DNA from 4 places in the Kaistia geumhonensis genome. Region 1 is predicted to be linked to each of the others. Evidence: predicted binding sites of a transcription regulator. Region 1 holds the regulator's gene; each other region holds the start of a gene.

Region 1 (7,203 bases):
GCATCCCCTATGCCAAGCTCATCAACCGCGACGGCCAGACGGTCGCCCCGGAGGCGGCGAACTTCGCGGCTGCCGCGGAGAGCGTGGACTGGGCCAATACCCCCGGCTACTACGTGATCCTGACCAACGAGCCCGGCGCCAAGTCCTGGCCGATCACCGCCGCCACCTTCATCCTGATCCCCAAGCAGCCGAAGGATGACGCCGCTGCCGCCGCCGCGCTGAAGTTCTTCAGCTGGGCCTATGCCAAGGGCGACCAGATGGCGGACGAGCTCCACTACATCCCGCTGCCCGACAGCGTCGTCGAGAATATCAAGGCGACCTGGGCCAAGGACGTGATGGGCGCCGACGGCAAGCCGCTCTACGTCGAGACGAAGTAATCCGTCACCAGGCGGGGGAGGGGCGTCGCCTCTCCCCCAACCTCTGACACCGTGGACCCCGGGCTAGGGTCGGGAGATCGTGATGGCGGACGCAGTCATGGCCGGCGTGCAAGGCGCTGAGATCGGTAACCAGAAGCTTGGTCGTCTTGCGCGGATGCGCATGGCCGATCGCACCTTTCACGGGCTCACCCTCGCGGCGGCGCTGACCGTGCTGTTGCTGCTCGGCGGCGTCATCTTCTCGCTCGTCTGGGGTTCGGTTCCGGCCTTCTCGACCTTCGGCCTCGGCTTCCTGACGACGCAGCGCTGGAACCCGGTCACGGAGATCTTCGGTGCGCTGGCGCCGATCTACGGCACCATCGTGACCTCGATCATCGCGCTCCTGATCGCCGTCCCGGTCGGCATCGGCATCGCCATCTTCCTGACCGAGCTCTGCCCGCCCTGGCTGAAGCGGCCGATCGGCGTCTGCATCGAGTTGCTCGCCGGCATCCCTTCGATCATCTACGGCATCTGGGGTCTGTTCGTGTTCGCGCCCTTCTTCCAGGCGACCGTGCAGCCCTTCCTGATCTGGGTGTTCGGGCCGATCCCGATCCTCTCCGACATCTTCGCCGGCCCGCCCTACGGCATCGGCGTGCTGACCGCCGGCATCATCCTCGCGATCATGGTGCTGCCCTTCATCACCTCGATCACCCGCGACGTGTTCGACACGGTGCCGCCGGTGCTGAAGGAGGCGACCTACGGGCTCGGCTGCACCACCAGCGAAGTGGTGACCAAGGTCGTGCTGCCCTATTCGCGGGTCGGCGTGATCGGCGGCATCATGCTCGGCCTCGGCCGCGCGCTCGGTGAAACCATGGCGGTCACCTTCGTCATCGGCAACACGCACAAGATCTCGTCCTCGATCCTCGCGCCCGGCACGACGATCTCGGCCTCGATCGCCAACGAATTCACCGAGGCGACCGGCGAGCTCTACACCTCCTCGCTGATCGCGCTCGGCCTCATCCTGTTCGTCATCACCTTCTTCGTGCTCGCGGCGGCGCGGCTGCTGCTGCTGCGCATGAACGTCAAGGCCGGCAACTGAGGCAAGAGATCATGGCAACGCTCGGAAATTCCGCCGTCTCCACGCCGATGGCGCAGGCGCTCTATCGCCGCCGCCGCCGCGGCAACGGCATCCTGCTGTCGCTCTCGCTCGCGGCGACGGTGTTCGGCCTCGTCTGGCTGGCGCTCATCCTGGTCGGCCTGCTCTGGCAGGGCTTCTCTGGCCTGTCGCTCGTGATCTTCACCGAGACGACTCCGCCGCCCGGCGCGACCGGCGGCCTCATCAACGCCATCTACGGCTCGATCGTGATGACGGTGATCGGCGTCGTGATCGGTACGCCGATCGGCATCTGCGCCGGCACCTACATGGCCGAGTACGGCCGCCACAACCAGCTGACCAATGTCGTGCGCTTCATCAACGACATCCTGCTGGCAGCGCCGTCGATCGTCATCGGCCTCTTCGTCTACGAGGTCGTGGTGGCGCCGATGGGTCACTTCTCGGCCATGGCCGGCTCGCTGGCCCTCGCCATCCTCGTCATCCCGGTCGTCGTGCGTACCACCGAGGACATGCTGAACCTCGTGCCGAACACGATGCGCGAGGCGACGGCCGCCCTCGGCCTGCCGCGCTCCGTGATGATCCAGAAGGTCGCCTACCGCGCCGCCATGTCGGGCATCGTGACGGGCGTGCTCCTGGCCATCGCCCGCGTGATGGGCGAGACGGCTCCGCTGCTGTTCACGGCGCTCAACAACCAGTTCTGGAGCACCAACCTGAACGCGCCGATGGCGAGCCTGCCGGTGACGATCTTCCAGTTCGCCCTCAGCCCCTATCCCGAATGGCAGAAGCTGGCCTGGACCGGTGCGCTGCTCATCACCTTGACCGTGCTCGCGCTCAACATCGTCGCGCGTGCCTTCCTTAGCCCGAGGACGTCGAAATGACCGTGTCCACGCTCCAGAACACGCTGCCCGAGAAGATCTCGATCAAGAACCTGAAGTTCTTCTACGGCGACAACCTCGCGCTGAAGTCGATCAACCTGCCGCTCTACGAGAAGAAGGTCACCGCCTTCATCGGCCCGTCGGGCTGCGGCAAGTCCACGCTGCTGCGCGTCCTGAACCGCATGTACGACCTCTATCCGAAGCAGCGCGCCGAGGGCGAGGTTCTGTTCGACGGCGGCAACATCCTCGCCCCGGGCCAGGATCTCAACCTGCTGCGCGCCCGCATCGGCATGGTCTTCCAGAAGCCGACGCCGTTCCCGATGTCGATCTACGACAACATCGCCTTCGGCGTCCGCCTCTACGAGAATCTGTCGCGCTCCGAGATGGACGAGCGCGTCGAGGCGGCGCTGACGCGCGGAGCCCTCTGGAACGAGGTCAAGGACAAGCTCTCCTCGAGCGGCCTCAGCCTCTCGGGCGGCCAGCAGCAGCGCCTCTGCATCGCCCGCTCGATCGCGGTGCGGCCCGAGGTCGTGCTGTTCGACGAGCCCTGCTCGGCGCTCGACCCGATCTCGACCTCGAAGATCGAGGAACTGATCGACGAGCTGACCGCCGACTACACGATCGCCATCGTGACGCACAACATGCAGCAGGCGGCGCGCGTCTCCGACTACACCGCGTTCATGTATCTCGGCGAGTTGATCGAATTCGACGAGACGTCGAAGATCTTCACGGCCCCGGGCGACAAGCGCACCCAGGACTACATCACCGGACGCTTCGGCTGAGCCCCACGGCCAGGAGGACGACATGTCGGAACACATCGTTTCCCGCTACGACGACGAACTCAAGGACGTGCAGCGCCGCATCGCGGAGATGGGCGGCATGGCCGAGCGGCTGGTCGATCTCTCCGTGCGGGCGCTGACGCGGCTGGACGTGACGATGGCCAACGCGGTCATCGCCGACGATCGCCGCCTCGACCAGGTGCAGCGCGAGACGGAAGAGCTGGCGATCATGATCATCGCCCGCCGCCAGCCGATGGCGCTCGACCTGCGCGAGGTGATCGGCGCCATGCGCATCTCGAACGACCTCGAGCGCATCGGCGATCTGGCCAAGAACATCGCCAAGCGCGTCCTCGCGCTCGACGGGCAGTTCCAGTCGAAGCGCTTCATCACCGGCGTCGAGCACATGGCCGAGCTGTCGCTCGCCCAGCTCAAGGACGTCCTCGACGCCTATGCCTCGCGCGACGTCAACCAGGCCTTCGAGGTCTGGCGCCGCGACGCCGACATCGACAGCATGTACACCTCGCTGTTCCGCGAACTCCTCACCTACATGATGGAGGATCCGCGCAACATTTCGCTGTGCACGCATCTGCTCTTCTGCGCCAAGAACATCGAGCGCATCGGCGACCACGCGACCAACATCGCCGAGACCGTGCACTATGTGGTGACCGGCGAGTCGCTGACGCAGGACCGGCCGAAGCAGGACGAATCGAGCGTGACCAAGGTCTCCTACGACGCCGCCTGACCGGGCCTGAAGGGACATCGCGATGACCCCCCGCGTGATGATCGTGGAGGACGAGGAAGCGCTCGCCCTCCTGCTCCGCTACAATCTCGAGGCCGAGGGCTACAGCGTCGAGGCCGTGCCGCGCGGCGACGACGCCGAGACGCGGCTCAAGGAGACGACGCCTGATCTCCTGCTGCTCGACTGGATGCTGCCCGGCATTTCGGGCATCGAGCTCTGCCGCCGCCTGCGCGCACGCGAGACGACCCGCACGCTGCCGATCATCATGCTCACCGCCCGCGGCGAGGAGCAGGAGCGGATCCGCGGCCTTGCGACCGGGGCCGACGACTATGTCGTTAAGCCGTTCTCGGTGCCTGAACTCATGGCCCGCGTGCGCGCCATCCTGCGCCGTTCGCGGCCGGAGGTGATCGCCTCGCTGCTTCGGGCCGGCGACATCGAGCTCGACCGCGAGACGCACCGCGTCCGCCGCTCGGGCCGCGAATTGCGGCTCGGTCCGACGGAATTCCGGCTGCTCGAGTTCCTCATGAAGAGCCCCGGCCGCGTCTTCTCGCGCGAGCAATTGCTCGACGGCGTCTGGGGCCGCGACGTCTATGTCGACGAGCGCACGGTCGACGTGCATATCGGCCGGCTGCGCAAGGCGGTCAATCGCGGCCGCGTCAAGGATCCGATCCGCACGGTGCGCGGCTCCGGCTATGCCTTCGACGACCAGTTTGCCGGTGCCGCAAACTGATCGGCCGCCTTACCGAACTTCAGCATGATTGACGGCCGGAGCGGGCGCGCGAGCCCCGCTCCGGCCGTTTCGCTGTTGCGGCAACCCCTTCTTCGCAAAGAGAAAGCGGCCGGCTCTCGGCCGTTAACGAAGAAGTAACGTAAACAATCGTGGTTAAGTGACGTAGTTAATCTGTTCTTAAACGTTCCCCGGCAAAGTCGGCTGCGACGGATTCAGATTGATCGGGCGATGTCTCGGTCCAGCCTTCGATCGGGGAGACTTCGATGGGTTACGTGAAGACCTTAACGCTCGCTGCCGTGGTCGGGGCGGGCATCGCCGCCGCGGGCGCCGCCCACGCGGCCGACCTTCCGGAGCCCTATGTGGAGCCCGCGCCCGTCATCGCGACGGGCGGCTGGTATCTGCGCGGCGATATCGGCTACAAGTGGTACAATAATCCCGACATCAGCTTCGTCACGCCAAGCTATGTCGACAACTGGAGCAACAACTCGCTCGACAATACCGGCCTCATCGGTATCGGCGCCGGTTATCGCTTCAACGACCACTTCCGCGTCGACGGCACGATCGACTACGAATTCCAGTCGGGCTCCTACGGGCAGGGCTATTGCGGCGGCTGTGGCGAGCTCTACGGCATCGATCACACCGTCGAGACTGCGGACATCGCCGCCTGGACCTTCCTCGTCAACGGCTATGTCGATGTCGGCACCTGGTCGGGCTTCACGCCCTATGTCGGCGCCGGTATCGGTACGTCCTACCTTCAGACCTCGAATGTCGCCTTCGTCAATCCGGACGGCAATTCGGGCTATTGGGACGGCGGCAGCCAGTGGAACTTCGCCTATGCCCTCATGGCCGGCGTGTCCTATGCCTTCTCGCCCAACATGTCGGTCGACCTCAACTATCGCTATCTCAATCTCGGCGACGCGGTCTCGGGCTATATCCCGGCCGGCGGCGGCGGCGTGATCAATTACGACAACATCTCGGCCAACGAAGTCCGTCTCGGCCTGCGCTACAACTTCTATTGAGAGCGCTATCCGGGAGAGGCTTTCTCCGGACATGATCGAGGGCGCGTCACCGCGAGGGGCGCGCCCTTTTCCTTTGCGGCCCAGGGCCCGAACTCGGCCAGGAGTGGATTGGCGTTCGGCCATCTTCGTCAGGCCCGAAGGCGTAGGTGTAGCGACGCCATTTCGGCGTCGAGGGCGACCCGCGGGGGAGGGCCCGCTTCGCCTGCTTCTTGCCCTCTCATCGTTTCCTCGCACGCAGACCCCTGTCCCTTTGAGTCCGGAGCGTCGCGGCGCAGAAACGCCGCGTTGACTTCCCTCATCGCCGCGCGTAACAGCGACGGCGGGACACGCCTCCCCAACGAGGCGCTGCTATCTGAGAGGGTAGATCATGGCAGATCTCGCGATGCCCGGCCGCCGGCCGGTGAATTCCAATTATTCCTCCGGCCCCTGCGCGAAGCGACCCGGCTGGTCGCTCGAGGCGCTCAAGGATGCGGCGCTTGGACGCTCGCACCGCGCGAAGATCGGCAAGGCCAAGCTCCAGAAGGCGATCGACCTGACGCGGTCCGTGCTCGGCGTGCCGGCGGACTACCGCATCGGCATCGTGCCCGCTTCGGACACCGGCGCCGTCGAGATGGCGCTCTGGTCTCTGCTCGGTGCGCGCGGCGTCGACCTCCTCGCCTGGGAGAGCTTCGGCGAAGGTTGGGTCACCGACGTCGTGAAGCAGCTGAAGCTCGCCGACGTCCGCACCTTCACCGCCGACTATGGCAAGCTGCCCGATCTGGGCAAGGTCGATTTCGACCGTGACGTCGTCTTCACCTGGAACGGTACCACCTCGGGCGTTCGCGTGCCGGACGGCGAGTGGATCGACGCCGACCGCGCCGGCCTCACCATCTGCGACGCGACCTCCGCCGCCTTCGCGCAGGACCTCGCCTGGTCGAAGCTCGATGTCGTCACCTTCTCCTGGCAGAAGGTTCTCGGCGGCGAGGCTGCGCATGGCATGCTGATCCTGTCGCCGCGCGCCGTGGAACGGCTCGAGAGCTACAAGCCGGCCTGGCCGCTGCCCAAGATCTTCCGCATGACCAAGGGCGGCAAGCTGATCGAAGGCATCTTCGTCGGCGAGACGATCAACACTCCGTCCATGCTCGCGGTCGAGGACTATCTCGACGCGTTGACCTGGGCCGAGGGCCTCGGCGGCTTTGCGGCGCTCGAGGCACGCTGCGACGCCAATCTCGGCGTACTGGCCGATTGGGTAGCGAAGCGCGACTGGGTCGATTTCCTGGCTGCCGAGCCCGAGACGCGGTCCAATACTTCGGTCTGTCTCGTGATCACCGACCCGGCCGTCAAGGCGCTCGACGCCGACGGCCAGGCGGCTTTCGCCAAGGGTATCGCCTCGGCGCTGGAGAAGGCCAAGGTCGCCTATGACATCGGCTCCTATCGCGACGCCCCGGCCGGGCTGCGCATCTGGGCCGGCGCCACGATCGAGGCTTCCGATCTCGCGATCCTGACCGAATGGCTCGACTGGGCCTTCGCCACGCAGAAGGCCGGCCTCAAGCAGGCCGCCTGACTTCATCGCGTTCATCATCCTTTCCGTCATGCCCGGGCTTGTCCCGGGCAT
Region 2 (7,203 bases), 3.1 Mb from region 1:
ACGCGGCGGCGAGACGCTGACCGATCCGGCGACCATCGCCGCGCTGCATGGGCAGTTCGCCGATCTCGGCCCGCTGGAGCGCCATGCGCTCGCCATTGGCGGGCTCGACCGGCAGCGTACGCTGGAAAGCATCGTCGAAGCGCTCGCGAGCGGAGCCTACCGCCTGCCGCCGAACGGCGCGGAAGCCTGAGGCTCCGGATCCGATCAGCCGAAGCCGAACCACAGCGCCGCGAAGCCGAGGAAGGAGAAGAAGCCGACGAGGTCGGTCACGGTGGTGACGAAGGCGCCCGAGGCGATCGCGGGATCGAACTTGAAGCGGTGGATCACCAACGGGATGAGGATGCCCGCCAGCGCCGCCGCGATCAGGTTGACGAGCATCGCCGCCGCGATGACGACGCCGAGATCGGCGATGCCGAATCGCCAGACCGCGACACCGGCGACGATGCAGGCGAAGAACAGGCCGTTGATGCAGCCGACCACCAGTTCGCGCCCGACGACGCGAAGCGCGTTATGCGGGCCGATCGCGCGGGTCGCTAGCGCGCGCACGGCGACGGTCATGGTCTGCGTGCCGGCATTGCCGCCCTGGCTGGCGACGATGGGCATGAGCACAGCCAGCGCCACCATCTTCTGGAGCTCGGTCTCGAAGAGGCCAATGACGAAGGAAGCCAGGATCGCCGTGCAGAGATTGATGCACAGCCATGGCAGGCGGCTGCGCGCGATCGACAGGACGCGATCCGAGACCTCCTCGTCGCCGACGCCGCCGAGGCGCTTGATGTCTGCGTCCGCCTCTTCCTCGATGACGTCGACCGCGTCGTCGATGGTCATGATGCCAACGAGGCGGCGGCTTTCGTCGACCACCGGCGCCGAAATCAGGTTGTAGCGCTGGAAGAGCCTCGCCACGGAGGAGAGTTCGTCCGTGGCCTCGACGATCTGCGCCCCCTCGTCGACGATCTCCCCCATCTTGACCGGGCGCGCGCTGCGCAGCAGGCGGTCGAGCGGCACGCGGCCAAGGAAGCGGAAGGCGGGATCGACGACGAAGACCTCGTTGAAGCTCTCCGGCAGGTCGTCCGATTCGCGCATGAGATCGATCGTCTGGCCGACCGTCCAGAACGGCGCCACGGCGATGAACTCTGTCTGCATGCGCCGGCCGGCGCTGTCTTCCGGGTAGTCGAGGCTGCGCTTCAGCGCCAGACGCTCGATCGAAGGCATCTGCGCGAGGATTTCCTCGCGCTCCTCGCTGTCGAGATCCTCGAGGATGTAGACCGCGTCGTCCGAATCGAGCTCGCTGATGCCCTCGGCGACCGTCTCGGCGGGGAGATCCTCGAGAATCTCGACGCGCGTCGCCTCGTCGAGCTCGGTCAGCGCCGTGAAGTCGAAGGCGTCGCCGAGGAGCTGGATCAGGGCCGGGCGCTGCTCGGCGTCGAGCTGCTCGAGAATGGCGCCGACATCCGCCTCGTGCAGGTCTTCGGTGAGGAGGCGCGCCCGTTCCGCGTCCGAGGCCTCGATCGCGGCGACGACGGCGTCGAGGAACGCCGCTGAGAGGTTGTCGTCCTCGTCGCGAAGCGGCGGCAGCGCGGCCGGCGCGGCCGGTGGATCGCGCTCGATGGTCGTCGATTCGCCTGCCGGATCGGACATGCAAGCTCCGCGGTTACAGGGTCGACGGACGGGTGGCTGAAGAGGCTCTCGAAGGCCCGATCGAGACTTAGCGGCCCGCCATCGCCGCCGCAAAGGAAAACGCGGCTGGCGCGCGAGCGCGGCAACCGGTCGCTGCCGCCATCGTGAGGGAAGGCCGAAAACGGAAACGGCGGCCCGAGGGCCGCCGCTTTCGTGAGGATTTGTCGGGTTCTGGTGCGGTTGAGAAGACTCGAACTTCCACGCCTTGCGGCACAGCGACCTCAACGCTGCGCGTCTACCAATTCCGCCACAACCGCGGAACCCGAGCCGGCGAACCGGCGCGGCGAGGATTTAGCAAATGCCCCGGTCGGATACAAGCGGGCATTCTCGCTTGCCGGCATGGAGAGCCGAGCCTGTGGATCAATCGCGAAATCCGCCTCGGTCTCGACTATATAGGCGGCATGGACGCCACCACCGACCGCCTGCCCACCTCGCGCGACACGCTCGATATCGCGCTCATGCCGCGCGCCGGCAGCCCGCCGGTCGAATGGGTGATCGCGGACGAACCTGTCGACTATCCTGATGCCATCGCCGAGATGGAACGGCGCGCCGCGCTGATCGCCGCCGGCGAAGCCAATGAACGCGTCTGGCTCGTCGAACATCCGCCGCTCTACACGGCCGGAACGAGTGCGAAACCCGAGGATCTCGTGGCGCCGGCGCGCTTTCCCGTCTTCGAGACGGGACGCGGCGGGCAATACACCTATCACGGGCCCGGGCAGCGCGTGGCCTATGTGATGCTCGACCTGTCGCGGCGGCGCCAGGATCTCCGCCTCTTCGTCGCCGCGCTCGAGGGCTGGATCATCGCGACGCTTGCCGGCTTCAACGTCCGCGGCGAGCGTCGCGACGACCGGGTCGGTGTCTGGGTGCGGCAGCCGGATCGCGGGATCGGCGCCGAATCGAAGATCGCCGCGATCGGCATCCGCGTCCGCCGCTGGGTGACGTTCCACGGCATCTCGCTGAATGTGGATCCGGACCTCGGCCATTTCGACGGCATCGTACCCTGCGGCGTCCGCGAGCACGGCGTCACCAGCCTCGCCGATCTCGGTCACATCGTGTCCATGACCGAGGTCGATTCGGTTCTTCGGGCCGAATTCGAGCGGCTGTTCGGGCCGACGGTCAGCGGCTTCTAGACGACGCGCCCTCAGAGGCTCGGCGCGACGAGGAACGGGCCGTCCTGCGCTTCCGCCTCGCCGAGAACCGTAACGGCGTCGACCACCGCATGGCGCGGACCACGCCGGCAGGTCTCGATCATCTGCTCGACCACCTCGGCCTCGCCCGAGAACACAGCCTCGACGCTGCCGTCGCGCCGGTTGCGCACCCAGCCCGAGAGGCCGAGGGATACCGCCTGCTCTTCGACGAAGGCGCGATAACCGACGCCCTGCACGCGGCCTGTGATGCTGACATGCAGGCTGGCGCGACTCATTGAGCCAGCCCGAGCTCCGAGAGAACGGCGTCGGCGAGAGCCGGCACGTCCGGGACGATCCGGTCCGGCGGGGTTTCGGCGAATTCCTCGGCCGTGCCATAACCCCAGCCGACGGCGATGGCCCGAAGGTGGTTGCGGCGCGCGCCGGAGATATCGTGACGCCGGTCGCCGATCATCACGCAGCGCGTGGCGTCGATCGCTTCGCTCGCGAGCACATGGGCGATGAGATCACCCTTGTCGACGCGGGTGCCGTCGAGTTCGGAGCCGTGCACAGTCGTGAAGAACGAGCCGAGTCCGAAATGCTCGATGATGCGCTCGCAGAAGACGCGGGGCTTGGAACTCGCGACAAAGAGCTGGATGCCGTTCATCTTGAGCGTCGCCAGCGCTTCCGGAATGCCGTCGAAGACCTTGTTTTCATAGAGGCCGACCGGCGCGTAGCGCTCGCGGTAATGCGCAAGCGCCTCCTTGGCGAGGATCGCGTCGCCGCCGAGCATGGCCGCGAAGCTCGCCTCGAGCGGCGGGCCGATCGCGGCGCGCAGCGTCGCTTCGTCGACCGGCGGGCGCCCCAACCGCTCGATCGCGTAGAGAATCGATCCGCTGATGCCGGGATAGGGGTCGGTCAGCGTGCCGTCGAGATCGAAAAGAGCCGTCGGTCCGGTGGTCGTCATGATACCTTGTCCCAGCGTCGGCGCGGCATTCCCGCGCCTTTGCGGGCGGGGTCTTGCACGGGTGGCAACCTCCCGTCTAGTTATTCGTTGTCGTCATCAGGCCGTTACCAGGTTCAGTCACCACCTTTGAGCCGGGGTCCGGGCCACACGGCGGCCGGTACGGGGATTCGCCACAAAATGAAGTGTGCCTTGCAGATTGCCCGCCTTAGCTTCCGCGAGACCGCATGATGGACGCCGAACTCGAGCTCCTGCTGGTCCTGCTCGGCGCTGCCTTCTGCATCGTCACGGCCGCCGTCCATTTCATTTCCATCCTGATCGTCACGGTCCGCGGCCGCTTCGCCGTAGGGCGCATTCCGGCCAAGCTGCCGGCCCATCCGCCGGTCTCGATCCTCAGGCCGCTCTGCGGCCTCGAGAACGCTATCGAGGAGACCATCCGCTCGGCCTATACGATCGACTATCCGGAATTCGAGATCGTCTACTGCGTCGCGAGCGAGAAGGACCCGGTCATCCCGCTGGCAAGGCGGATCATGGCCGAGCATCCCGAGGTGCCGTCGCGCCTCCTCGTCGGTGACGATCGGATCAGCATCAATCCGAAGCTCAACAATCTGGTGAAGGGCTGGAAGGCGGCGCGCCATGACTGGATCGTCATGGCCGACAGCAATGTGCTGATGCCGCCGGACTATCTGCTGCGCCTGCTGGATCGCTGGGTGCCCGGCACGGGCCTCGTCTGCTCGCCGCCGCTCGGCGATGCGCCGGATGGGGCTTTCGGCGAGATCGAATGCGCCTTCCTCAATACCTTCCAGGCCCGCTGGCAGCTTTTCTCGGACGCGATCGGCAACGGGTTCGCGCAGGGCAAGTCTATGCTCTGGCGGCGCGAGAATCTCGATCGCCACGGCTCGATCGAGGCCCTCGCAGCCGATCCTGCCGAGGACGCCGCCTCGACCAAGGTGATCCGCCGGGCCGGGCTCGACGTCCATCTCGTCCACCTGCCCTTCCCGCAGCCGATCGGCCGGCGGACGCTGAAGGCGGTCTGGAGCCGGCAGCTGCGCTGGGCGCGGCTGCGCCGCGTCACGTTCCCCGTCTTCTTCTGCGCCGAACTTGTGGTCGGCGGCCTGTTCCCGATCATCGTCGCGGCGGCGCTCGCCACCGCCGGAACGATCCCGTTCTGGGTGGTCGCCGCCTATGCCGTCGCCTGGTACGGCGCCGAGGTGCTGATGGCGATCGGCCTCGGCTGGCGCGCCGGCATTCGTCCGACGCTGGCGCTGATCGCGCGCGACCTCTCGCTGCCCGTGCTGTGGTTCGCCGCCGTGTCGGGCAGCGGCTTCGAATGGCGCGGCAACCAGATGAACGTCAAGGAAGACAGCCTCGCCGCGGCCGACTGACCGGTCATCCGGTCAGGCGAAAGTCATGATCTCCGCGTCGACCGGCAGGCTGTCGCCGACCTTGGCCTTGATGACATCCACGACCAGATCGCGCTCGGCGCGCAGGATGTTCTCCATCTTCATCGCCTCGACGATAGCCAGCGTCTCGCCCGCCTTCACCGATTGACCCGGCTCGACGGCGATCGAGACGACGAGCCCCGGCATCGGGCAGAGCAGCGCCTTGGCGCTGTCGGAGACGCGCTTTTCCGGCATCAGCGCATCGAGCGCCGCCACCCGCGGGCTCATGACGCGGGCGAGAAGGTCGGCGCCGCGATGGACGAGGCGCCAGTCCGGGCCGATGCGCTGGACCTGCACCACCGCCGGCGTGCCGTCGATGGAGCCGCGCCAGACGCGCTGGCCGGGCGACCAATGGCCCTTGACCGAGATGAGCCGTCCCGCCTCGGTCTCGATTTCGGTGACCCCGGCCTCGCGGCTGAGAATCCGAAGCTTGCGCAGGCCGCCCGCGATCTTCACGGCGAAGGCGTCCGCCGCAGGCGCGGCGCCGGGCCGCAGCCGTCCCGGCAGCCCGGCGAGACGGGTCGTCGCGGCGCGTTCGCAGGTGAGCGCGAGCGCCGCGAGACCCTCGAGCGCGGTGTCGTCGGGCGTCACGCCCGCGAAACCGCCGGGAAATTCGTCGGCGATGAAGGCGGTGGAGAGAGCACCGGCCCGCCAGCGCGGATGCGCCATGAGCGCCGCGAGGAACGGCACGTTGTGGCGGATGCCGTCGAGCTCGAAGCCGTCCAGCGCATCCGCCATCGCGTCGATCGCGGCCTCGCGCGTCGGCGCATGCGTCACGAGCTTGGCGATCATCGGATCGTAGTGGATGGCGATCTCCGATCCTTCGACGACGCCGGTATCGTTGCGCACGGTGACGTCGCGATGCGTGCCCTCGGCCGGCGGGCGATAGCGCGTCAGCCGCCCGATCGAGGGCATGAAGTCGCGATAGGGATCCTCGGCATAGATGCGGCTCTCGATCGCCCAGCCCTTCAGCTTGACGTCGTCCTGCCCGAAGCGCAGCGGCTCGCCGGCGGCGACACGGATCATCTCCTCGACGAGATCGAGACCGGTGACGAGCTCGGTCACCGGATGCTCGACCTGCAGTCGGGTATTCATCTCGAGGAAGAAGAAGCTGCGATCCTGGCCGGCGACGAACTCGACCGTGCCGACCGAGTCATAGCCGACGGCGCGGGCAAGGGCCGCGGCCTGCTCGCCCATCGCGCGGCGCGTTTCCGGATCGAGCAGCGGCGAAGGCGCCTCCTCGATGACCTTCTGGTTGCGGCGCTGGATGGAACATTCGCGCTCGCCGAGCCACACGACATGGCCATGCTTGTCGGCGATGAGCTGGATCTCGATGTGGCGAGGATCGGTGATGAACTTCTCGACGAAGACGCGATCGTCTCCGAAGGACGACCGGGCCTCCGAGGTGGCGAGGCGGAAGCCCTCGCGCACCGCCGCTTCGTCGCGGGCGATGCGCATGCCCTTGCCGCCGCCGCCGGCCGAAGCCTTGATCATGACCGGAAAGCCGATCTGGCGCGCGATCGCCACGGCCTCCTCGGCATCGGCGATGACGCCGAGATGGCCGGGGACCGTCGAGACATGCGCCGCGGCGGCGACGCGCTTCGATTCGATCTTGTCGCCCATCGCCGCCATGGCGCGCGGATTGGGACCGATGAAAGCGATGCCGGCCGCCTCCAGCGCCTCGGGAAAGGCGGGCCGCTCGGAGAGGAAACCGTAGCCAGGATGCACCGCCTCGGCGCCGGCCTGCCGCGCGGCCTCAACGATGCGGTCGATGACGAGGTAGGATTGCGAGGCCGGCGCCGGGCCGATCGCCACCGCCTCGTCGGCCATCTCGACATGCAGCGCGTCGCGATCCGCCTCGGAATAGACCGCGACCGTGGCGATGCCCATCCGCCGCGCGGTCCTGATCACCCGGCAGGCGATCTCGCCACGATTTGCGATCAGGATCTTGCCGAACATTCCGTTTCCCCCGGCCGTGTCCGCTAGCCGGCACGCTTTT
Region 3 (7,203 bases), 610 kb from region 1:
AAGGGCGGGAACGCCGCCGTCGCACCGGCGAGGTCGAGCTTCTCCATCGCCGCTTCGATGCCGCGGATGAGATCGCCGGTCTTCGCCAGGATATAGCGGTCGAGCTCGGCCTCGGCGCTCGTCACCATGCGGCCCTTGAGACCGTCGATATTGGCATAGAGCGTGAAGAAGGAGTAGGCGTTCCAGATCGGCAGCATGACCTGCCGCACCGTCTCGGCGATGGCGCGCCCGTCCTTCGGCATCGCGAGATCGCCGCCGGAAAGGAGCGGCGAGGACACGAGATACCAGCGCAGCGCGTCGGCGCCATAAGTGTTGAAGACGTCGATCGGGTCCGGATAATTCCTGAGCCGCTTCGAGAGCTTCTGCTTGTTCTCGTCGAGCACGACGCCGTGGCAGACGCAGGAGCGGAAAGGCGCGCGGTCGAACAGCGCCGTCGACATCACCATCAGCGTGTAGAACCAGCCGCGCGTCTGCGCGACATACTCCACGATGAAGTCGCCCGGGAAGTGGTTCTCGAACCAGTCCTTGTTGTCGAACGGGTAATGCACCTGCGCGAAGGGCATCGAGCCGCTCTCGAACCAGCAGTCGAGCACGTCCTCGACGCGGCGCATCACCGACTTGCCGGTCGGATCGTCGGGGTTCGGGCGCGTCAGGTCGTCGATATAGGGCCGGTGCAGGTCATGCGGGCGCACGCCGAAGTCCCGCTCGATCTCGTCGAGCGAGCCATAGACGTCCATGCGCGGATAGTTCGGATCGTCCGACTTCCACACCGGGATCGGCGAGCCCCAGAAGCGGTTGCGGCCGATGTTCCAGTCGCGCGCATTCTCCAGCCACTTGCCGAACAGGCCGTCCTTGATGTGGTCCGGCACCCAGGTGATGCCCTGGTTGAGCTCGACCATCCGGTCCTTGAAGGCGGTGACCTTCACGTACCAGGAGCGCAGCGCCTTGTAGATCAGCGGCTGGTCGGTGCGCCAGCAATGCGGATAGTTGTGGTCGTAGGTCTCGTGGCGCAGCACCACCCCCGCCTGATGCTTCAGGTCGCGGATGATCTCCTTGTTGGCCTCGAAGACGTTCATGCCGGCATAGGGCGGCACCTCGCCGGTGAAGTTGCCGGCGAAATCGACCGGGTCCACGACCGGGATGCCCTGCTCCTGGCCGACGCGCATGTCGTCCTCGCCGAAGGCGGGGGCGATGTGCACGACGCCAGTGCCGTCGGTCATCTCGATGAAGTCGCCGCCGATGACGCGGAAGGCGCCCTCCTCACGGCGTGTCTCGAAGAAGGGGAACAGCGGCCGGTAGCTGCGGCCGACGAGCTCGGCCCCCTTCAGCTGGCCGACCTCGACGAAGCCCTCGAGTTCCTTCGCATAGTTGCCGACGAGCGGCGCGCCGAGCACGACCCGCTGGCCGGCCTTTTCGAGCACGGCATAGTCGGCCTCTGGCGCGACGGCGAGCGCCATGTTGGAGGGCAGCGTCCAGGGCGTCGTCGTCCAGGCGACGAGCCGCGTCGGCACCTCGTCCGCCGCAAGCGGATCGAGCAGGAAGCCGACCGTCAGCGCCGGGTCCTGGCGCATGCGGTAGGAATTGTCGAGGCGGGTCTCGAAATTGGACAGCGGCGTTTGCGCGGCCCAGCTATAGGGCACGACGCGGTAGCCCTCGTAGATGAGGCCCTTGTCGTGCAGTTGCTTGAACGCCCACATGACGCTCTCCATGAAGGAAAGGTCCATCGTCTTGTAGTCGTTCTTGAAATCGACCCAGCGCGCCGAACGGGTGACGTAATATTCCCAGTCCGCCGTGAACTGCTGCACCGAGGTACGGCAATGCTCGTTGAAGCGCGCCACGCCATATTTCAGGATCTCGAGCCGCCCGGAGACACCGAGTTCCTTCTCGGACTGCATCTCGGCCGGCAGGCCGTGGCAGTCCCAGCCGAAGCGGCGGTCGACCACCTTGCCGCGCATGGTCTGGTAGCGCGGCACGAGGTCCTTCACGAAGCCCGTGACGAGATGGCCGTAGTGGGGAAGCCCGTTCGCGAAGGGCGGGCCGTCATAGAAGACGAACTCGGCGGCGCCGGCCTCGCGACGCTGCTCGATCGACCGCTCGAAGGTCCGGTTCTCTTTCCACCAGGCGCCGATCGCTTCCTCGATCTTCGGGAACGAAGGCGAGGGATCGGCGGCGGGATAGACGGTCTTCGCTGCGGTCATGGCGGATGTCTTCGCTGAATGGGCGGAAATCGGCGCCTTCGATAGCGCCTTTGGGCGGCCTGCGCCACCCCTGGGGAAGCGCCGTCATATGGGGTGCCGCCACCGCTGGCGAAAGGGATCGGCCGCGCGGTCGCGAGCCCCCGGCAGCGCCCGGTCCGCAAGCCGTCGCGGCGCATCGGCGCTGTGCATCAACTCTCCCATCGGCAGAGCCGGAGGCAGGCCGTTGCGCGACGATGGAAGACGGGTCGGTTCTTCCCGCAGGCGCGAAGGCCCCTATCCCCGCTTCGGCGTGATCCGGTTGACATGTCCCATCTTGCGGCCGGGACGGCTTTCTGCCTTGCCGTAGAGATGGAGCCGCGCGCCCGGCTCGGCGGCGAGCGCGTGCCAGTCGTCGGCCTCGGCGCCGATGAGATTGGTCATCACCGCGTCGGAATGGCGGGCGGTCGAGGCGAGCGGCCAGCCAGCCACGGCGCGGATATGGTTCTCGAACTGCGAGGCGAGCGCGCCGTCCTGCGTCCAATGGCCGGAGTTATGGACGCGCGGCGCAATCTCGTTGACGATGAGGCGCTCGCGCCCGCCCTCCTCGACCAGGAACATCTCGACCGCCAGCACGCCGACATAGTCGAGCGCCTCGGCGATGCGCATGCCGACGCCCTTCGCCTCCTCCGCAGTCTCCGGCTGGATCGCCGCCGGCACGGTCGAGGTGGCAAGGATATGGTTGCGGTGCACGTTCTCGGTGATGTCGTAGCAGGCCGTCTCGCCGCGGCGGCCGCGGACGACGATCGCCGAGACCTCGCGCGTGAAGGTGACGAACCCTTCGAGTACCGCCGGGTGATGGTTGATCGCCGCCAGCGCCGCGGCCGGATCGTCGCCGGGGCCGATCTTCACCTGACCCTTGCCGTCATATCCGAAGCGGCGCGTCTTGAGGATCGCCGGGCGGCCGACCCGTTCAAGGGCCGCAACGAGATCGTCGAGGCTGTCGATGGCGGCGAAGGGAGCGACCTCCAGCCCGAGTGAGCGCATCAGCTCCTTTTCGGTCAGCCGGTCCTGCGACGCCGCCAGCGCGCCGACGCCGGGCAGTACCATCGCCTGGCCGGACAGGAACTCGGCCGTCTCGGCGGGGACGTTTTCGAACTCGTAGGTGACGACATCGACGGAGCCCGCGAAGGCCGCGAGCGCCTGCTGGCTCTCGTAGGACGAGATCGTTCGCGCCGCGGCGACGTCGAAGGCCGGGCTCTCGCCATCGGGAGAAAAGACATGGCAGCGGAAGCCGAGCTCGGCAGCCGCCGTGGCCAGCATTCGGCCAAGCTGGCCGCCGCCGAGAATGCCGATCGTGGCGCCCGGCGCGAGGACGCCGTCAACCAGCACGCCGTCACCCATGGGACTTCGTCTCCTCGATCTGCGCCGGTCGCTCGGCAACGCGCGCCGTCTGCTCTGCCCGCCAGTCATCGAGGCGCCCCGCGAGCGCGGGATCCTCCAGTGCGAGGATCGCCGCCGCGAGCAGGGCCGCGTTGACCGCGCCCGCCCGGCCGATCGCGAGCGTGCCAACGGGAATGCCGGCCGGCATCTGCACGATCGAAAGGAGGCTGTCCCGGCCCGACAGGGCCTTGGACTCGACGGGAACGCCGAGCACCGGCAACGGCGTCATGGCGGCGCACATGCCCGGCAGATGCGCCGCGCCGCCGGCGCCGGCGATGATCACCTTGTGACCCGACGCGCGCGCGTCCTTGGCGAAGGCCACGAGCCGGTCGGGCGTGCGATGCGCGGAGACGATCCGATCGTCATGGCCGATGCCGAGGGCATCCAGCGTCTCCGCGGCCGCCTTCATGGTCTGCCAGTCGGACTGGCTGCCCATGATGATCGCCACCGGCTGAGCTTTTGCGGCCAAGCGCGTTCCTCCGATCGAGTCTCAGGATTCGCCGGGGACACTAGAGAGGCAGCCGGCACGGTGCAAGCATCGATCCGGGGCCGCCGCGACAGCGAGGACACCTCCCTCGGCAAAGAAATCCCTGCGATTCGCAAACTACTTGCGCAAGAGACGTCGTTAACCGATGCTGAACCAGTCTATGTCATTGAATCTCTTCATGCCCGAACCGCGCCCCGTCCCGCCGTTCCCCGCTCCCGCCTTCGACGCCGACCAGCCGGCGCGCCGCCGACCGCTTGCCGTCGAAGAGGATGCTTTGCCGGTTCCGATGGAGCAGCGGGCGCTGGTGGTGCGCCTTTCGCAGGAGGTGGCGGCGCTTCGCGCGGCGCTCGATCTCTCGCGCCACCGCATCGCGACGCTCGAGGTCGAGGCGTCGGCCGACCCCGTCACGGGGCTTCTCAACCGTCGCGCCTACGAACGCGAGGTCGAGAAGGCCGCCGCATTCCGAAACCGCTACCGCACGCCGGCCCTCGCTGTCCTCGTCGCGGTCGACGGCCTTGCCGGCGTCGCCGAGCGCCATGGCCAGAACGTCGCCAATCGCGCGCTCCAGACCATCGGCGCGCGGCTGAAGGGCCAGCTCCGCTCCTGCGACGTGGCAGCGCGGCTCGATCCCTATGCCTTCGGCCTTGTGCTCTGGAATGCCGGTCAGGCCGATATCGCGCCGCGTCTCGACGCGCTGCGCGCGGCCGCGGGCGGGATGGACCGCCTTCTGGAAGGACGCGTCACCTCGGTCAGCGTGCGCATCGCGGCGCTGCCGATTGAAGCGGACCACCAGCCGGCCTCGCTGATGGAGCGCCTCGAGGGTCTGCTCGGTGCCCGGCGGCGCGGGCCGCGCGAGACTATGCGATGATGTCTGGCAGGAGCTGATCCTCGAGGACCGCGATCCGGTCCTTGAGTGCGAGCTTCTTCTTCTTCAGCCTCTGGATGCGCAGCGGGTCGATGCGACCCGTCTCCGACATGACCGCGATCGCCGCATCGAGATCGGCATGCTCCTGCCTGAGGCGCGCCAGCTCGAAACGGACTTCCTGCTCTTCTTCCTCGGTCATACGCACGCCACCCCAAAGGGCCCGCCGACGCCTCGCGGCGCGCAGGCCTTCCGCGTCAGGACGATACATGCTCGCGCCGGGTGAGGCGAGCCCAATCACCGTGCGGAGGGTCTTGAACGAGCCGCCGGAGACCACACATCGCCATAGGGAAGTTGTTGAGCCGGCGGCGTCACAAAGCCGTCATCGAGCCGGTCCGCCGTTCGACACTGCCCATCGATTGTGGCACCATCGCCAGGCCGTCATCGTTAGCAAAGGGAGGCATTGCAGATGTCCATGCTGTCGCATCTCGAAGCGTTGGAGCGTCGTCACGAGGCGCTCGCGAAAGAGATCGAGGATGTGATGAAGGCTCATCCAAGCGTCGATTCGGTTGAAGTGCAGGCACTCAAGCGAAAGAAGCTTCAGGTAAAGGACGAGATCGCAAGGCTGAAGGGCAACGAGACGATGCACTGAGCATCGCTCCACCAAGACAAGTTCCGGCATGGCGCTGCGGTCCCGCCGCGGCGCCATCGCTTTTTTGGAGACTATTCCGCCGGCTCGAGCCGTGCCGCCGGCACGGGGGCCGGCCGCGCCTTCCCGCCGGGCTTCGTCCAGTCGAGCAGGAAGGCCAGCGCGAAAAGGAACACCATTCCCGCGCCGACCAGCGTGCAGTCGAGGACGAAGGACTTGCCCGTCAGGAGCGGATCGTTGGGAAGGTGGAACAGCTCCTGGCGGATGATGTGGGCCGTGACGGCGAGCAGCGTCGAGAGCCAGAACACCGGCAGCGTGTTGCGGCCGAGGCTGACGATCCAGTTGTCATGCGTGAGCCAGCGCTTGAGGAAAGCCGGGATCGGACTGCACAGGACGACATAGACCAGCGCGAGCAGGTGAGCGAGACGGAAGGCGCCGACCCAGCTCTTGTTGAAGCCAGTGATCCAGACCCATTCCGGCATCACGGGGAAGCGGTCCCACAGCGGCAGCATGACGAGCAGCGCCGACGCCACCAGATAGGCGAGAGCGAGCGCATAGAGCACCGGCGAAGGCCGGAGCGACACGCCACGCCGCAGCATGACGCCGCCGCAGAAGCCGATGGTGAAGATCAGCTGCCAGGTGAGCGGGTTGAAGTACCAGACGCCGTTGCCCGGATAATTGGGCGGACCGAAATGCAGGATGTTGGCAACGAGCCAGACCGCCGCGCTCGCCGCGAGCGCCACGAGGAGGTTGATCCGCGCCAAAATCATGATGATCGGCAGCATCGCCATCATCCCGATATACATCGGCAGGATGTTGAAGTTGCCGGTCTGGTATGTGAGCGCACCGATACCGGCCAGCGCGCCGAGCGTGTTGTCGAGGATCCAGTGCCGCTCGTCCGGCACCATCAGCTGCGGCGCGGAGAACCAGATCGTCGCAGCCGCATAGACCGCGAAGCCGATCGCGATGGACGACAGATGCGCGATGTAGATGGTGCCGATCCGCTTGGCGATCTGCCCGATCGATAGAGCCGCCTGGCCGTTTACGAAGCGCGGATAATAGGCGAGCGCGGCGGATATGCCGGCCAGCAGCACGAACACCTCGGCGGCGTCGGACAGGCCGAAATTGCGATGGGTGAAATTGGAGAAGAAGTTGCCGGGGATGTGGTTGACGAAGATCGAGACGAGCGCGAGGCCCCGGAAGAAATCGATCCGGTAGTCGCGCGGCATCCTGCCCGAAATCGCCTCGCTCAACGCAACGCTCCCTGAAACGCCATCGACGCGGCGCTAACCGCGAAACAAGGCGAGCTTACGGCAGCGCCGACCCGATTCAACGCCGTCACAGTGCAAAAGCCCATGCTTGTCCGCAGCTTCCTGCATGGCGCCGCACGGTCGGGCGACCAAATCGTGACTGTTGATATTATCACTGAGACTTATTATCTTCGGGCTATGGAAAACGACCCGCCCGAAAAGCATCTGGCCTTCCTGATAAACGATGTCGCGCGCCTCATCCGCCGCGCCTTCGATCAGGCCGCGCAGGGCTGCTCGCTCACCCGCGCGCAGTGGCAGGTGCTCGCCTTCCTGCACAA
Region 4 (7,203 bases), 2.2 Mb from region 1:
CGAGGCCGCGCGGATTGGCGGTGGCGTCGGTCATCGCGCGCCCTCGAAGCCGATCAGGCGGTGGCGGAGCCGCTCGGTGAGCATGTCGATGATGATCACCGTGGCGATGATCATCAGCAGGATGGCGCTGACGTCGGAATAATAGAAGTTGCGGATCGCGACCAGGAACTCCTGGCCGATGCCGCCGGCGCCCACGAAGCCCATGACGCCGGCGCCGCGGACATTGATCTCGAAGCGCAGCAGCGCGTATGAGGCGAAGCCGGGCGCCACCTGCGGCAGCACCGCGTAGCGCACGGTCTGGATCCACGAGGCGCCGGTGGCGCGCATGCCCTCGACCGGCTTCATGTCGATGTTCTCGACCACTTCGGCGAACAGCTTGCCGAGCGCGCCCGTGGTGTGGATCGCCAGCGCGAACACGCCCGCCATCGGGCCGAGGCCGAAGGCGATGACGAAGATCAGCGCGAAGACGATGTCGGGGACGGTGCGGCAGAACTCGAGCAGCCGGCGCGTCACGATGCGCGAGCCGCGGCCGAGCGCGATATTGGCGGAGGCGAAGAAGCAGAGCGCGACGGCGCCGAGCGCGCCCATCAGCGTGCCGAGATAGGCGATGAGGATGGTCTGGCCGAGCAGCGCCAGCCAGCCGGGGAAGTTCCAGTACCAGGCCCTCAGGTCGGCGACCGGATTGCCGGAGGAAAAGTCCGGAATGGTGCGGGAGATGAAGCTGCCGAAATTGCCGATATTGGCGAAGAGCGTCAGCGGCCGGACATGGGCGAGATAGCCGCTCACCAGCGCGAGGACGACGATCGCGACCAGGACGGCGAGACCGCGCAGCCGCCGCGCGGCGACGGCCGAGGCATAGGCCTCGGCGAGGGCGCGGGCCTGCGGCTCGGGAAGGACGGGAACGGCTGTCGCCAAGGGCGTCGCTCTCAACGGAAAAAGAGGAAGGGGCGGCCCGCTGCCGGACCGCCCCAGGAAGCGAAGCTCCGGATCAGGAGCCCTTCTTGCGCTGCTCGTCGTTGAACTTCACCATCTCGACAACCGGCTGGTAGTCGGCGGCCGAGATCGCGGCGAACTCGATGTCCTTGCCGTCCGAGAGACCGTCGAACGCGGCCTTGTCCTTCTCCGGCATCTCGAGGAAGGCGGTCTTGATCTTTTCCTTGAGGTCGGCCGGCAGCGAGGCGAGCACCGAATACGGGCCCTCCGGCAGGAAGTCCGACTTGAAGACGATGCGGAAGTCTTCCTTCTTCATCGGATTGCCGTCGGCGTCCTTGAGCACGCCCTTGGTGATCATGCGCGTCAGGTTGGAATCGTCTTCCGAATTCCAGGAATTGGCGGCGGCGTCGACGGTACCCTGCGCCAGTGCCAGCACGGCGTTGTCATGGCTGCCCGCGAAGACCGCCTCGCCGAAGAACGTGTCGACGTCCTTGCCGTCGCGATGCAGGAAGAAGCGCGGCGCGTTGTTGCCCGAGGTCGAATTCGGGTCGACGAGGGCGAGCTTCTTGCCCTTGAGGTCGTCGATCGACTTGTAGGGGCCGTTGGCCAGCGTGTAGATGACCGAATAATAGCCCGTCAGGCCGTTGGAATGACGCGAGACAGCGACCGGCTCGGTCTCGACGCCGGTGAGCACGGCGCGGGCATAGGACGCGGGGCCGTAGAAGGCGATCTGCGCGTTGCCGGCGCGCTGCGCCTCGATGACGGCGGCGTAGTCGGTCGCGACGGCGAGCTTCACCGGAACGCCCAGCTCCTTCGACAGATAGGCCGTCAGCGGCTGGTAGCGGTCGGTCGTCGTCGAGGCGTTCTCGGCCGGGATGACGGCGAGCGTCAGCTCGGGATACTGCGCCTTCCAGTCGTCGGCAGCGTGCGCGACGCCGGCGAGCGCGAGGCTCGCAAGGGCGGCGCCGAAAAGGGTGCGGCGGTTCAGCATGGGACGTCTCCGTGAGGCTGTTGGCGCGAAAGGGCGCCGGTTGGAACGGGAGTTCAGATCAGGGCGGCGGCAGGCGCGCCGATGAGACCCGCCCTCGGTTCGGGCGCCGGCGCATGGCCGAGCGCCTCGCCGGCTTCGAGGCCGTAGAGGTCGCGGGCGACATCTTCGGTGAGCATCTGCGGCGCCCCGTCGAAGACGACGCGGCCGGCCGACATGCCGATCAGGCGGTCGCAATAGCCGCGCGCGAGATCGAGCGAATGCAGGTTGCAGACGACCGTGATGCCGTAGTGGCGATTGATGCGCAGCAGCGCATCCATCACGACCTTGGTGTTGCGCGGATCGAGCGAGGCGATCGGCTCGTCGGCCAGGATCGCATCCGGCTCCTGGACGAGGGCGCGGGCGATGGCGACGCGCTGCTGCTGGCCGCCGGAAAGGCTGTCGGCGCGCTGGGCGGCGAGCTGCGCGATGTCGAACTGCTCGAGCGCCGCGAGCGCGATCGCGCGGTCCTCCTCGCTCCAGAGGCGGAGCAGCGAGCGGGCCGTCGGCACCTTGGAAAGGCGGCCCATCAGCACATTGGTCAGCACGTCGAGACGGCCGACGAGATTGAACTGCTGGAAGATCATGGCGCAGCGGGCGCGCCAGTCGCGCAGCGCCTTGCCGTCGAGCCGCGTCACGTCGACATCGCCGAAGCGGATCGAGCCCGAGGTCGGGTCGACGAGGCGGTTGACCATGCGCAGCAGCGTCGATTTGCCGGCGCCAGACCGGCCGATCACGCCGACGAAGGAGCCGGCCGGAATGGAGAGGCTCACTCCCGCGACGGCGGTCTTGTTGTTGAACTGACGCGAGACATCGTCCAGCACGAGCATCGGCAATCTCCTGGTTCCCGGGAGAGTGCTGGATGGCTGCGAAACTGGTGTGACAGCCGCGCACCGCGACCTCGGTCACGGCAAGCATCGGACCGTTCTGCATCAAGCGGCTTTGCCGGCTTCGTCATCGCTGCGTCATGGGCCGGCGGCAGCCTTGCCGCGCCCTCCAGCCGCCGGAAAACACCATGCGCCTTCGCGAGACCCCGACCATCGATCCGACGGCGCGCGTCGCCAATTGCGTGCTCGGCCGCTACACCGAGGTGGGCGCCGGATGCGACCTCGCCGAGGTCGAGCTCGGCGACTATTCCTATATCTCGCGCTCGAGCGAGGCGATCTACACGACGATCGGCAAGTTCTGCTCCATCGCCGCCGACGTCCGCATCAATCCCGGCAACCACCCGCACTGGCGCGCCTCGCAATCGCACTTCACCTACCGCGCGTCCTATTATTTCGACGGCGAAGAAGACGAGACGGCGTTCTTCGACTGGCGGCGCGGCCAGCCGGTCACGATCGGCCATGACGTCTGGATCGGCCATGGCGTCGTGATCCTGCCCGGCGTCACGATCGGCACGGGCGCGATCGTGGGCGCCGGCGCCGTCGTGCGAAAGGATGTCGGGGCCTACGAGATCGCGGTCGGCGTTCCTTCGCGGACGGTGAAGCGACGCTTCCCGGAAGCCGTCGCCGAACGGCTGCTCGCCCTTGCCTGGTGGGACTGGCCGCATGAGCGGCTGCACGCCGCGCTTCAGGATTTCCGCGCGCTCTCCGTCGAGGCCTTCCTCGAGCGGCACGGCGGCTGAGACGAAAATTATCTGCAAATACCCCTCGATTTGCAGGTATCGGCGCAAGGTTCCGGCAACAATCGCGGCTTCACAACGGGGCATCCTCCAAGACAGGGTCCCGATGATGAAGACGGTCGGCAGTGTCCTCGATGCGAACAGGGGTGTCGGCCCGGGCTTCGGCCTGTTGCGGCTGATCCTCGCCGTGTCGGTGATCTTCGTCCATTGCTCGCTCGTCGATGGCGGGGCCAATGCCGAGGCCTGGTGGCCCTATGGCGCGCGCTGGGGGCTCGCCAACATGGCCGTGCCGGCCTTCTTCGTGCTCAGCGGCTTCCTCGTCGCCGGCAGCATGGCGCGCAGTCGCGTCGATACGTTCCTGGTCAACAGGGTCCTGCGCCTCGTGCCCGCGCTCGCCGTCCTGGTGGTCGTGACGGCGCTCGTCGTCGGTCCTCTGGTCACGTCGCTGTCGCCCGCCGCCTATTTCGGCGACCGCGGCTTCCTGACCTTCTTCTTCAACGTGCTCGGCCGCCATCAGGACACGCTGCCCGGCGTGTTCGAGCAAAACCCGGAACACATCGTCAACGGGTCGCTCTGGACGCTCTCGCACGAGATGAGCTGCTACATCCTCCTGTGCTTGCTCACCGGCGCCGGCGTGTTCCGGCGGCGGGCGCTCGTGCTCGCCTTTGCCCTCGGCCTCTACGCCGCGGCCAACATCATCTGGCTCGCCGACCGCGCCGGCATCGCGCTGCCGCATCACGAACTGCTGACCTATGTCTTCGTCACGCGCGGCGCCGCCAAGCTCGTCCCCCTCTTCCTCGTCGGCGTGCTCGCCTGGCAATACCGCGCGTCGATCCCGCTGCACTGGCTCCCCGCGGTCCTGTCCGGAGCCGGCCTCGTGGCGGTCGCCATGGCCGGCGACCAGAGCTGGGCAGAGATGCCGCCGGTCTGGGTTCTGACCGCGCCGATGTTCGCCTATGTCGCGATCTATCTCGGTCTCGCGAACTGGTTCGTCATCCCGCTTCTCGTCGGGGTCGACTACTCCTATGGCGTCTATCTCTACGGCTTCACGGTGCAGCAGACGCTGCTGCATCTGATGCCCGGCATCGGCAATTACTGGCTGTTCTTCGCCATCAGCATCGTGCCGACCGTCATCCTGGCGATGCTCTCGTGGCACTTCGTGGAGAAGCCGGCGCTCGGCCTGCGCCACGCGCTGCAAGACCGGGTCGTCCGCCTCGTCGACGGGATCGCGGCCCTGCTTCCCGAGCGGCTGAGCGCCCGCCTCAGCCGCGCCGAGGCACGCTGACGCCCGGCCGCGTGCCGACCTTGGGAACGAAGGCGTCGTAGGTGCCGACCATGAACCAGACCAGCGCGGCGGTTTTGATCGAATAGGGCGAGTCCGAGATCAGCAAGAGCAGGCAGAGATAGGTCGCTACCAGCACCTTGAGCCGCCAGGCATCCGGATTGTCCTCGCGCGCGAAGATGAACAGCGTCCAGAAGCCGACCGCGCCAATAATGCCGATCTCGCTCAGCGTCATCGCATAGCCCGAGTCCGACAGGAACGGCTTGTCCGGCGAGATGCCGAAGGCGGCGTGGACATCGAGCGAGGTCAGAAGGCGCGCCGTCCAGAGCAGCCGGCCTGAGAGGTCGTTCTGCCAGTTCACCTGCGCACTCGTGAAGCCATAGATGGCCAGCGCCAGCATGATCGCCATCGGCAGCACATACCAGACGAGGCGCGGCGGGCGGATCGGCGAAAGGTGGATCGCCGTCGCGGCGATGCAGACATAAAGGCCGAACCGCGCATCGGCCAGGATGATCGGCATGGCGGCCAGAGCGAAGAGGAGCTTCCGCCAGCGCATGTCCTTGCGCACCAGCGCCCAGACATAGAGGATCGCCCCGAAATTGCCGGCCGAGACCGGCTCGAGGAACACCGACGACACGCGGTGCTGGCCGAGGAAGGGAAGGATCGTCCGCGCGTCCGGACGCAGCCCGCTGGCAAAGAGCCCTGACTCCCCGGTGACGTCGCTCGCCGCCACCGTTCCGCGTGCCACATAATATGCAATTATGTTGAAATACTTGATATAAATGTCGAGAAAGAAGTACTCGAACAAGCCGAAACCGAGCACGATGAAGCCGGAGATCAGGGCTGCGCGATCGGCGAGCCGGATGTCGGCATAGCGGCGGCCGAGCGCATAGAAGGTGATGGGGATCAGGAAGTCGCGCACCGACTTCAGATCGATCGCCGGCCGCATCGCCATGAGCAGCAGCATGTAGCTCATGAAGATGCCGAGGATCAGCCACAGCGAGACGCCGCGATTGACCGCCATCACGAAGGCGGCGCTGACGAGCAGCATTTCCGATCCCATGACGAGCGTGTCGGAGATGCGGAAAGCCACCGTATTCACGAGGCAGAGCAAGAGGTTGAAGGTGAGCGCCCCGACGAGGATCGCCGTGATCACCGGCTCGTGCACCCGCTCGCGGAGCGCATCGGCATCGAAGCGGCCATAGGCGGGATCGACGCGGCCGGTGGCGAAGGAGCGCATCGTCAGCGGTCGACGACGCCGACGACGCCGATCGCAACCGAGGCCAGCGGGCCGAGCGAGGCGATGAGATCGCGCACATCCTCGCTGCTGCTCACCCCTGTGGTCGCGACCACGATCACCGCGTCGACATAGCCGAAACTGGCGGCAAGCGTCCGCGTATCGCGCGAGGAACCGCCGTCGATCAGGATGAATTCCTGGCCGTCGCGGTCGGTCCGGTGGCGGCGAAGCTCGGCCAGCGCCGTGCCCTCGCCGGCAAAACGCGTTTCATGAGAGCGGGTTAGCATCGAGAGCGCCGACCGTTCGACGCGCAGCATGGTCGACATGTCGTCGGCCGAGCAGAGCAGCGTCTCCTCGCCGAGATCGGCGAGCGCTCCCGCCAATCCCCGCGCGACGCGCGGCCCGTTTGCGACCGGCCCCGCCTCGATGATGAGGATCGTCGCCGGCAGCTGGTCCGTCAGATGGATCGCAAGTGCCTGTGCCGCCGGAAGAAGTGCCTCCCTGTCCGCGCCGTCCGGATCGGCCGGATCGACCACGGCCTGCCCCTTGCGCTTGAACCAGCGGTGGCGGCGCGAGGGCAGCAGCCCGACGAGTTCGGTGCCGAGACTGCCGCTGATACCGCGCAGCTTCGAGACGGGGTCCGAGGCGAAGAAATCGATGGCGAAGGCGACCCCGACACCGACGATGAGGCCGAACAGCGTTCCGGCCGCGAGCACGATCGACTTCGGCGGCGCCGCGGCCTTGATCGGCGGCACGGCCGGCGAAATGACGCGGGAATTGCTGGTCTGGATCTGCTGCTGGAGGTCCAGTTCCTTGGTGCGGTTCAGGACGGCGTTGTAGACGCTCTGGATGGCGTCGGCGTCGCCCTGCAGTTCACGGGCGCGGATTTCTGCAGTGTTGCTCGAGGCTTGCGTCTGCGTCAGCGCCAGTTCCTGCGCCTTCAGGGCAGCAAGATTTTCTTTGGCGCGGGCATAGTCGGCCTCGATCGACTGCTTGATGCGCGACACCTCGGCATCGATCAGCCGAGCCAGCGCATCGCGCTCGGAATCGGCGCGCTGGAGCGCGGGATGGTTGGGACCGAGCGTCCGCGCCAGCTCGGC

Evidence for each region. The regulator PhoB, encoded in region 1, activates phosphate uptake and scavenging genes when phosphate is short. The targets are predictions, from matches to a motif close to TGTCATNNANCTGTCAT.
Region 2: QO015_RS03605 (ceramide glucosyltransferase) is a predicted target of PhoB. The motif match lies at 3,857-3,873, and genes of this name have one in related genera.
Region 3: QO015_RS15385 (YdcH family protein) is a predicted target of PhoB. The motif match lies at 5,336-5,352, and genes of this name have one in related genera.
Region 4: phnC (phosphonate ABC transporter ATP-binding protein) is a predicted target of PhoB. The motif match lies at 2,913-2,929, and genes of this name have one in related genera.

Annotation. Positions count from the first base shown of each region.
Region 1 covers NZ_JAUSWJ010000001.1:3,864,110-3,871,312, forward strand. Annotated here, with positions in the region: gene pstS (phosphate ABC transporter substrate-binding protein PstS) at 1-377, shown strand, start outside; gene pstC (phosphate ABC transporter permease subunit PstC) at 460-1,452, shown strand; gene pstA (phosphate ABC transporter permease PstA) at 1,464-2,345, shown strand; gene pstB (phosphate ABC transporter ATP-binding protein PstB) at 2,342-3,124, shown strand; gene phoU (phosphate signaling complex protein PhoU) at 3,147-3,863, shown strand; gene phoB (phosphate regulon transcriptional regulator PhoB) at 3,886-4,590, shown strand; gene QO015_RS18325 (outer membrane protein) at 4,854-5,609, shown strand; gene QO015_RS18330 (phosphoserine transaminase) at 5,977-7,152, shown strand.
Region 2 covers NZ_JAUSWJ010000001.1:772,559-779,761, forward strand. Annotated here, with positions in the region: gene QO015_RS03575 (AAA family ATPase) at 1-190, shown strand, start outside; gene mgtE (magnesium transporter) at 205-1,635, opposite strand; tRNA gene QO015_RS03585 (tRNA-Leu) at 1,847-1,931, opposite strand; gene lipB (lipoyl(octanoyl) transferase LipB) at 2,076-2,804, shown strand; gene QO015_RS03595 (acylphosphatase) at 2,816-3,097, opposite strand; gene QO015_RS03600 (HAD family hydrolase) at 3,094-3,765, opposite strand; gene QO015_RS03605 (ceramide glucosyltransferase) at 3,990-5,147, shown strand; gene QO015_RS03610 (acetyl-CoA carboxylase biotin carboxylase subunit) at 5,160-7,163, opposite strand.
Region 3 covers NZ_JAUSWJ010000001.1:3,249,307-3,256,509, reverse strand. Annotated here, with positions in the region: gene ileS (isoleucine--tRNA ligase) at 1-2,198, opposite strand, end outside; gene QO015_RS15405 (5-(carboxyamino)imidazole ribonucleotide synthase) at 2,472-3,578, opposite strand; gene purE (5-(carboxyamino)imidazole ribonucleotide mutase) at 3,571-4,053, opposite strand; gene QO015_RS15395 (GGDEF domain-containing protein) at 4,283-4,972, shown strand; gene QO015_RS15390 (YdcH family protein) at 4,962-5,168, opposite strand; gene QO015_RS15385 (YdcH family protein) at 5,436-5,618, shown strand; gene QO015_RS15380 (OpgC family protein) at 5,690-6,868, opposite strand; gene QO015_RS15375 (MarR family winged helix-turn-helix transcriptional regulator) at 7,022-7,203, shown strand, end outside.
Region 4 covers NZ_JAUSWJ010000001.1:1,633,233-1,640,435, forward strand. Annotated here, with positions in the region: gene phnE (phosphonate ABC transporter, permease protein PhnE) at 1-34, opposite strand, end outside; gene phnE (phosphonate ABC transporter, permease protein PhnE) at 31-915, opposite strand; gene phnD (phosphonate ABC transporter substrate-binding protein) at 989-1,924, opposite strand; gene phnC (phosphonate ABC transporter ATP-binding protein) at 1,978-2,790, opposite strand; gene QO015_RS07835 (DapH/DapD/GlmU-related protein) at 2,976-3,587, shown strand; gene QO015_RS07840 (acyltransferase family protein) at 3,691-4,869, shown strand; gene QO015_RS07845 (UDP-phosphate alpha N-acetylglucosaminyltransferase) at 4,847-6,106, opposite strand; gene QO015_RS07850 (GumC family protein) at 6,109-7,203, opposite strand, start outside.